4 regions of the Blastococcus sp. SYSU DS0619 genome follow, and region 4 is predicted to be linked to each of the others. Evidence: riboswitches for the same ligand, from Rfam matches in the RefSeq annotation. Region 4 holds a riboswitch; each other region holds the start of a gene.
What was found. A riboswitch is a leader RNA that binds a small molecule or an ion and turns the genes downstream of it on or off. The one in region 4 is predicted to bind cyclic di-AMP.

Region 1: linked by a shared signal. The riboswitch ahead of ACI79T_RS18350 (aggregation-promoting factor C-terminal-like domain-containing protein) and the one ahead of ACI79T_RS09815 (murein hydrolase activator EnvC family protein) in region 4 are both predicted to bind cyclic di-AMP.
Region 2: linked by a shared signal. The riboswitch ahead of ACI79T_RS17795 (NlpC/P60 family protein) and the one ahead of ACI79T_RS09815 (murein hydrolase activator EnvC family protein) in region 4 are both predicted to bind cyclic di-AMP.
Region 3: linked by a shared signal. The riboswitch ahead of ACI79T_RS09020 (C40 family peptidase) and the one ahead of ACI79T_RS09815 (murein hydrolase activator EnvC family protein) in region 4 are both predicted to bind cyclic di-AMP.

The regions. Positions count from the first base shown of each region.
Region 1 is NZ_JBJHAM010000022.1:31,212-33,373, reverse strand. It holds gene ACI79T_RS18360 (GNAT family N-acetyltransferase) at 1-86, shown strand, start outside; gene ACI79T_RS18355 (class I SAM-dependent methyltransferase) at 149-805, shown strand; cyclic di-AMP (ydaO/yuaA leader) riboswitch at 935-1,081, shown strand; gene ACI79T_RS18350 (aggregation-promoting factor C-terminal-like domain-containing protein) at 1,269-2,108, shown strand.
Region 2 is NZ_JBJHAM010000020.1:62,530-64,691, forward strand. It holds gene ACI79T_RS17795 (NlpC/P60 family protein) at 1-897, opposite strand, end outside; cyclic di-AMP (ydaO/yuaA leader) riboswitch at 915-1,093, opposite strand; gene ACI79T_RS17800 (hypothetical protein) at 1,280-1,600, opposite strand; gene ACI79T_RS17805 (D-alanyl-D-alanine carboxypeptidase family protein) at 1,687-2,162, opposite strand, start outside.
Region 3 is NZ_JBJHAM010000005.1:106,201-108,362, reverse strand. It holds gene ACI79T_RS09025 (carboxyl transferase domain-containing protein) at 1-864, opposite strand, end outside; cyclic di-AMP (ydaO/yuaA leader) riboswitch at 1,205-1,363, shown strand; gene ACI79T_RS09020 (C40 family peptidase) at 1,379-1,906, shown strand; gene ACI79T_RS09015 (hemerythrin domain-containing protein) at 1,962-2,162, opposite strand, start outside.
Region 4 is NZ_JBJHAM010000005.1:267,413-269,574, forward strand. It holds gene ACI79T_RS09815 (murein hydrolase activator EnvC family protein) at 1-879, opposite strand, end outside; cyclic di-AMP (ydaO/yuaA leader) riboswitch at 904-1,035, opposite strand; tRNA gene ACI79T_RS09820 (tRNA-Ile) at 1,196-1,272, shown strand; gene ACI79T_RS09825 (hypothetical protein) at 1,500-1,634, shown strand; gene ACI79T_RS09830 (VanZ family protein) at 1,662-2,159, shown strand.

The sequences.
Region 1 (2,162 bases), on a different contig from region 4:
AGCGCAACACCCCCATGGTGGCGGTCAACGAGGCGCTCGGGTTCCGTCCCGCCGGCCGGCTGTCCTCCTGGTCGGCCCGGCTCTGAGCAGTCCGGCTCCGAGCAGCCCGGCCCGCGCCGCCGCAGTCCCGGTGCGGTTGACTGCCGGGGTGGACCATCCCGTTCCCGCGGAGTTCGTCCGCGCCCACACCCGCCCGGTGCGGCCCGACCTGGTGCCCGAGGTCGAGCTGCTGGTCGCCGCCGACGTCGTCGCCCTCTGGGAGGCGATGCAGACCGAGCACGGGCGCACCTCCACCGAACCGCCGTTCTGGGCGGCGGCCTGGCCGGGCGGCCAGGCGCTCGCGCGCTACGTGCTCGACCACCCGGAGCTGGTGGCCGGGCGCGCGGTGCTCGACCTGGGCGCCGGCAGCGGCCTGGTGTCCGTGGCGGCGGTGCGCGCCGGGGCGAGCTCCGTGCTCGCCAGCGACGTCGACCCGTACGCGCTCACCGCCGTGACCGTGAACGCCGAGCGGAACGGGGCACCGGGGATCACGCCGGTGGGCGACGTGCTGGGGGACGGGCCGCCGGACGTGGCGGTGATCCTCGCCGGGGACGTCTGCTACGACCGCGAGATGACCGACCGGGTGCTGCCCTTCCTCGAGGCCGCCCGCGCCCGCGGGGTCGAGGTGCTGGTCGGGGACCCCGGCCGCGTCTACCTGCCGGAGGACCGGCTGACCGCGCTGGCGGTGTACGACGTCCCCGACACCGAGCCGTCGCCCACGCAGCCCACGGCGGTGCGCCGGACGACCGTCTGGCAGCTGCCCTGAGCTCCGCGAGACGACTTCCACACGGTAGTTCCCCCAGAGGGATTGTCACGAACGAATAACGGTGGTTACCGTGGGCCAGCCCGGCCGGTCGTTCTCTCCCCATCCGGGGAGGTCCGCCGGGCGCCGCCGAGTCGCCCGCTGCCATCGCGCCGCGGGTGAGCCGGGGACCCACCGCAGCACTGGGGTGAATCGCGCGCCGAGCACGTCGGCGCGGGTAGGGCGACTTCCACGCCCGAATCCGTCAGCTAACTCGGTAGGCGGCACGACGGAAGAAACGGAGAGCCGCCGCATGGCGAGCCTGCGGGCCCACCTTGCACGGAACCGCAGCCGGTACGGAGCCTCGCGCGCGCCTTCCCCGCGCTGAGCGCCCGGGCGTCCCGCCCTGCACCCGCTGCCACTCGACCACCCCTGCAGCTGTCCGCCGCGGACCCGCTGTGCCCTGCCCCTGGAGCAGTCCCACCCCATGAACCTTCGCGCCACCTCGATCACCCGCGCCCTGCGCCCCACGTCCGTCCGTCGCCCGGCGCTCCTGCTGGCGGTCGTCGCCGCCGGTGCCCTGGTCGTCAACGTCGTCGTCGCCAACGAGCCCGAGGCCCACGCCAAGGCGCAGCCGGTCTCGGTCAGCGTCGCCGCCCAGCTGGGCATCCCCGCCGAGGCGCCGCCGGCCGACGCCGTCGAGTCGGCCGTCGACTCCCTCGCCCCGCTCGCGGCCAGCCGCAGCGAGCGCGTGGCCGAGCAGGCCGCGGCCGCCGAGGCCCGGGCTGCCGCCGAGCAGGCCGAGCTCGACCGCCGTGCCGCCGAGGAGGCCGCCCGCATCGAGGCGGAGGAGGCCGCCCGCCGTGCCGCCGAGGAGGCGGCCCGCGCCGAGGCCGCCCGTATCGAGGCCGCCCGCGTCGAGGCCGCCCGCGCCGCCGAGGCGCAGGCCGCGGCCGCCGCCCCCCGTCGGACCACCAGCGCCCCGGCCGCCCCCGCCGCTCCGGCGGCCCCCGCGCCGGCCGCAGCCGCCGCACCGGCCGGGTCGTTCAAGGGGTACGCGATGCAGAAGGTGGGTGGCTCCGGCAGCGAGTTCACCTGCCTGGAGAACCTGTGGGGCAAGGAGAGCGGCTGGAACCCCAACGCGCAGAACCCCCGCAGCACCGCCTACGGCATCGCCCAGTTCCTCGACTCGACGTGGGCCGGGACGGGCATCGCCAAGACCTCCGACGGCTACCGGCAGATCGACGCCGGGCTGATCTACATCAACAACCGCTACGGCTCGCCGTGCGGCGCCTGGAGCCACTCCCAGTCGACCGGCTGGTACTGAGGCCGCACCGGGTGGACGACCCGGTGCGCCGCTAGCGCTCAGCAGGACGGACGA
Region 2 (2,162 bases), on a different contig from region 4:
GCCCATCCGGGACTGCGAGGCGCTCGAGTGCGGCAGGGTCACGCCCGCGGCGGCGTAGGCGTAGGACGTCAGACCCGAGCAGTCGAAGGCGTTCGGACCGCCGGCGCCCCAGACGTAGGGGTCGCCGATCTGGGCCAGCGCGGTGTTCACGGCGACCTGCGCGGCCGAGCTGGGCGCGACGACCCCGCTGGGCGCGGGCGCGGGCAGGCTGTCGCCGCCGTGGACCCGGGCCACCTCGGCCTGCTGCGGGGCCGTGAGCGCGTCGTACCGCCGCTGGTACTCGGCGATCTTCGTCTCGAGATCCTCCTGCTTGGCGGCGATCTCGTCCACGACGCGCTGGGCCTCGGCGGCAGCCGCGGCGGCGGCGTCCCGGGACTCCTCGGCGTCCTCGGACGCCAGCGTCACCTCGGAGAGCACGTCGCTGGTGTGCCCGGCGATCACGTCGAGCGTGCCGAGCTGGGACACCAGCTGGTCCGCCGAGTCGCTGGACAGCAGGACGTCCAGCTGCGACATGCCGCTGCCGGTGTAGGCGCTGCGGGCGAGCAGGCGGACCTGCCCGTCGAGGGCGTCGAGCCGGGCCTGGGCCGCCTCCGCCGCCTCGGTCGCGACCTCGGCGTCGTGCCGGTGCGCGTCCAGGGCGACACGCGCCTCGTTCAGCTGCTCGGAGACGACCTCGAGCTCGTGGCTGGCCTCGGCCACCTGGGCGGCGACCTCGTCGGCCGTGCCGGGGACCGCGCTCGCGGTGGCGGGGAGAAGGGTGACGGTCAGGGCAGCGGCTGCGCTGACCAGCAGGCCGGAACCGACCGGTCCGAGGCGGCGGGCGCTCGCAGGGCTGCGCCGGCCGACGGTGGCGAACTGCTCAGGGGCGTGCGTCAGTAGTGCGTGAGGGGGCGCCACGTGCGGCGGCTCTCCGTTTCTTCCACTGCTACCGCCGACCGAGTTAGCTGACGGGTTCGGGCTGGGAAGACTGGCCCTATCCCCCGCGGGCCGGCGAGCCGGTCGCGGGAGAACTCACCCCAGAACTGCGGTGGGTCCCCGGTACACCTCGGGCGCCGGTGCTGCGCGCCGCGCGGTGATTAGGCGGTGTTCGGTCGAGGTCACCCTTCGACGGATGACGACCACCCGGCCGAACGGCGACGACCTTAACGACCGTGATGCGCCTGTGACAATCGGGAACGGGAGAAACGTGTGGGACGTCATTCCGTCCGACACGGCGCTCCGACCTCGGCATTCACCCGTTCGGGTGTATGCGCGGCCCGCGCACGACGGGCACCGCGGGTCAGCCCGTGCGCCATCCGGAACCCTCGCCGCCGCGGCCGTCGGAGCCGTCGGGGTGGCGCAGGGGCGGCACCAGGCCACCGTCGGCCAGCGCGCGGACGGCCCGGCGTTCCACGTCGTCGAACTCCACCACCACACCCGGCGGGGGGACCACGACGTCCTCGGCGGCAGCCGCGGCCGACCCGCCGCGGGCACGGCCGGTCATCGGGACGACGACCGGATCGATCCCCTGCCATCCCGGCGGGGCGCCGAGCAGGACGGTCACCACGCAGTCGGCGCAGCCGGTCCCCCGGACGGTGCAGGTGTCGCAGTCGATGAGCATCGCTTCTTCTCCTCCGTGAGTCGTTCCGCACGCTAGGAGGAGGCACCGACAATTCCGGCGCACCGCCGTCCGGCCGCCGGGGCGCCTCAGGTCCCGGCGTACTCCCAGTGCCAGGGCTCCTCGCGCCCGTTCCCCGGATCGGCCCAGGTGGGGTGCAGGAAGCCGAACCGGCCGGCGTGGGCGACCATCCAGGCGTACTGCCGCGTGCCGAACGTCTGGATCCCACCGCACAGGTCGACCGCGAGACCCCAGCCGTGGTTGCTGGTGCCGGGCACCGCGGCGAGGGCCGGCTTCTCGCCGTAGAGCCGGACCTGGCCGGCATAGGTCCGGTAGGAGTCGGTGATGCACAGCGGAGCGCCGAACGCGGCCGCGTAGGCCGACGACATGGCGCGGTAGGCCGCCGCCGCGTCGCAGCGCAGCGAGTGCCCGCCGACGCCCAGCGGGCACATCGCGCTCGGCGGGATGAGCCCGTTCGGATAGCCACCCCACGCTCGGGCCCCGTCGTAGCTCGGCGGGTAGACGGTGTTGCCGCACTCGGTCCGCAGGGCTCCCGCGGCAGGCC
Region 3 (2,162 bases), 160 kb from region 4:
GCACTCGAGGAAGACGAAGCGCGCGGGGTCGCCGGCCGGCACGAGGAACTCGACGGTGGCCAGGCCGCGGAGGCCGACCTGCCGGGCGAGCGCGGCGGCGGCGTCGTGCAGCTGCTTCCGGACCGCGCCCGGCAGGTTCGGCGCCGGCGCGATCTCGACGACCTTCTGCCGGCGGCGCTGCAGCGAGCAGTCGCGGTCGCCGAGGACGACGACGTCCGCGTCCGCGTCGCCGAGCACCTGCACCTCGATGTGCCGGGCGTCCTCGACCAGCTCCTCGGCGAGCAGCGCGTCGGCGCCGAAGGCGACCCGGGCCTCGTCGGCCACCGCGGCGAACGCGGCGGCGACGTCGTCGCCCCGGCGGAGGATGCGGGTGGCCCGCCCTCCCCCGCCGAACCGCGCTTTCAGCATCACCGCGCCGGTGGCATCGAGCAGGTCGACGACCTGGCCGGTCGTGGCGTCGGTGGTGCCCCGCGGGACCGGGACGCCGGCGGCCTCGGCGGCCGAGCGGGCGAGCACCTTGTCCCCGAGCGTCTCCAGGACGGGGGCGCCGGGGCCGACGACGGTCGGCGCACCGCCGTCGTCCCCGCATGCGCGCGGGAGCGCTGGGTCCTCGGAGAGGAAGCCGTAGCCGGGGTGGATCAGGTCGCAGCCGGCGGCGCGTGCGGCCTGCACGATCGCCGCGGCGTCGAGGTGGGCGGCGGGTCCGCTGCCGGGGAGGAAGTGCGTCTCGTCGGCGGCGGCGAGGTGGGGTGCGTCCGGCTCGTCGGAGGCCGTGACGGCGACCGACGTCAGCCCCTCGGCGGCCGCCGCGCGGGCGATGCGGACGGCGATCTCGCCGCGGTTGGCGATCAGCAGGCGGGCCACCCGGCGATGCTCGCACGCGCTCCGACGAGCTGTGGCGACGGTCACCGGGGCGGTCGCGAGCGGATCGGAGCGCACGCGATCGTGGACGGAGAGTCGAGGCATGCCGCGCGTCAGGAAGTAAGTGCGCGGTCGCGCTCCGTGCCGGCGGACGGAACCGGCCGGGATCGTGCGACGGGATCGGCCGTGGTCCGCTCGCGAGTCGCGTTCCCGACGGGGCGCCGTCGTCCTCCCGATCCGGCCCCGCCAGGCCCGTCCGGCCGCTTTGTGACCTTTCCGTGACATGCCTAGCGTCGTCGCCGGTCCGCCCGGGGCCGCGTCGTCACCACCACCGGTGACACCCGTGCGGACACCGCCGAACCAGGCGTCGGATCGCTCCGCCGCCCGGACCGGGGACCCACCGCAGCACTGGGGTGAAGCGTGACCGGCATGCCCGGGAGCGCCGGGCGAGTTCCCCGCCCGAACCCGTCAGCTAACCCGGTAGGCGGTTGTCGGAGAACAGGAGAAACCGTCGTCCATGACGACCACTCGCACGACCTCGGTCACCCGTCGCTCCCTCCGCGGGGCGGCGCTCGCGCTCGTCACCGGAGCGGGCATCGCCCTCTCCCCGCTCCCCGCCGTTGCTGATGTCGGCGGCGGTGGCACCTCCGGCGGCACCGTCACCGTGACGGTCGCCCCGGTCGTCGCACCGACGCACGCCGCCCAGGTGGCGGTCGACACCGCCCTCGCCCAGCAGGGCAAGCCCTACGTCTGGGGCGGCACCGGCCCCGGCGGCTACGACTGCTCGGGCCTCACCTGGTCGGCCTACCAGGCCGCGGGCCTGGAGATCCCCCGGACCTCGCGGGCGCAGTCGACGGCCGGGGTCTACGTGGACCGGGCCAACCTGCAGCCCGGCGACCTGATCTTCTTCTACGACCCGGTCGGCCACGTCGGCATGTACATCGGGGACGGGCTGATGGTGCACTCCTCGACCTACGGCCAGCCGGTGGCGGTCGTCCCGGTCGACTCGATGTGGGGCTACAACACCGCGCGCCGCATCGTCTGATCACTCCTGCGACGGTTCCCCCGGGTGTGCGCGCACGCCCGGGGGGACCGCGCGACTACACAGAGCGGAGGGTCGCCCGCTTCAGCCGGATGATCAGCCGCATCCCGCCGGACTCGGCCAACTCCTGCTGCCGCGCACGCAGCTGCTCCCCGAGCTGCTCGAGGCGCTCCTCCCCCAGCGCGTGCGACTGGGGGAACATCCGCTGCTCCTCCTCCATCGTGTGGTGGCGCACCGTGTTCTCCAGCATGCGCACCTC
Region 4 (2,162 bases):
GCGGGCGCCGTAGCAGGAGGTGACCCGGCCCTGGGTCAGCGCAGTGGCGCCGCCCGTCGCGGCGACCGCCCCGACGGCCTGCTCGGCGGCCTGCTCGGCGGCCTGCAGCTGGTTCCAGGTGTTCGCCGGCTCGGGGGTGCCCTGCATGCTCAGCATGCGGATCTCCGCCTCGCGCAACTGCTCGTCGAGGGCTGCCTTCTCCGCGCTGAGCGCGTCGAACTCCGCCTGCGCCTCGGCGAGGAGCGCGTCGGTGGCCACCTGGGCCTCCTGGGCGGTGCGGGCGGCTGCGTCGCGCTCGGCGACGGCGGTCTTCGCCTCCTGGTCCAGCCGCGCCTCGCGCGCCTCGACGACCCGCAGCTCCTCGAGCACCTCGGCCCGGTCCTTGCCGAGGATCTCGAGGGTGGCGGCCTGCTGCAGCAGCTCCCCCGGGCCCTCGGCGTGCAGCACCATCTCCACCTCGCTGAACGTCTCGTCGCCACCACCCATGTAGGCCTCCCGGCCGAGGGTCGCGACGTCGTCCTGGGTGCGCCCGAGGGCTTCGCGGACGGCGGCCAGCTCGACGGCGATGGCGTCGGCGTGCTGCTGGGCGGTCGCCAGCTCCGCCTCGGCCTGGAGCACGGCGCCGCTGGCCTCCTCGGCGCGGAGCGTCATCTGCTCCAGCCGGTCCTCGGCGTCGGTGATCCGCTGCTCGAGGGAGGCGACCTCCTGGGCCACGCGGTCGTGTTCGCTCTTCGCGTCGCCGGGTGCGGCCGTCGCGGCCGTCGTCCCCAGCAGGGACAGGGCCAGCAGAGCGGTCAGGGCGGTGGCCGCCCGCCCGATCCGGCGAAGGCCCCCGCGGGTGGGCACGGTGGGGTGGTGCTGGTGGTGCGAGGTCGCCAAGGCGACTGTCTCCGTTCCTCGGTCCGCCTACCAGGTCAGCTGACGGGTTCGGGCCGGAACTTGCCCTACCCCCCTGCCCGTGGAGGCGCAGGCGGGATTCACCCCAGAGAACATGGGTCCCCGGTCCATCCGGCCAGCTGGCCGCACGGTTCGGCGGGGCCCGCCCGAGCTCCCGGGTTCGGGAGCGGCATCGGGTGGGCCGCGGGAGACGGTACAAGCGAATCGGCCAGATGTCACAGGGCGGTAACGAGACGCCCCTCCAGACACGGGCGCGTCCGCGCGGCGTGTCGCCGTCATCTGGCAGGCTGTCAGCACCGGGGCGGTAGCTCAGCCGGTCAGAGCATGGGACTCATAATCCCTGGGTCGTGGGTTCGAGCCCCACCCGCCCCACCACGGTGACCAGCGGGTTCAGCTCCACGGCCGGGTTCTCCCGGACCGCCGGCACTCCCACTGCACGTCCCGCGGTTGCCGACGCCCTCCGTCTCGAGGGGCTCGTGTGGTCGGTTCAACAGTGCTTACCGCTCCAGGCGCGATCCACACCCGGCGCATCGACATCACCCGCGATTACAGAGTGTGGCGAGTCGCTTGCGCTACGGCGTCAGACGGGGCAGCCTGACGACATGGCCGAACGGTTCTTCCGCTGGTGGCGGATGCGCTGCGCCCGCCGATGGGCCGCCCAGCACCAGTTCTCCGCGCGCCCTGCGGACGTCGCCCGACCCGTGGAGGACGGGAGCCGGCCGAGCGTCGCGGCCTGAACCGCCGGCGCCCTACGGTGGGCCCCGATGATCACCGACGTCCTGCTGGAGCACTCGGCGCTCGTGCCGGTGACGCTGGCCACCATCGCTCTGGGCTGCGTCGTCGTCGGCTACGCGGCGGTGCGCAGCCGGCGGTCCGGACGCCGGATCCTGTGGACGCTGACGGCCCTCTCCGCGCTCCCGGTCCTCGCACTGACCTTGACCCCGTCCGCGAAGGGGCAGCTCGACCAGGTGGTCTGCACGGTGCAGTTCGCCCTGCCCTCGCTGACCCGCGTCGAGCTCCTGGCCAACGTGGCGCTGTCCCTCCCCGTGGTGTTCTTCGCCGCACTGGCCTCGCGGCGTCCGCTGCCGGTGCTGGCGGTGGGCTCGGTCACGTCGGCCGGCATCGAGGCCCTCCAGGCACTGGCGCCGGCCATCGGGCGCGCCTGTGACACGAACGACTGGGCGATGAACACCCTCGGCATGACCATCGGCGTCGCGCTGGCGGTCGGCACGACGCGGCTCGCCGCTGCCCGGGCGCGATAGCCC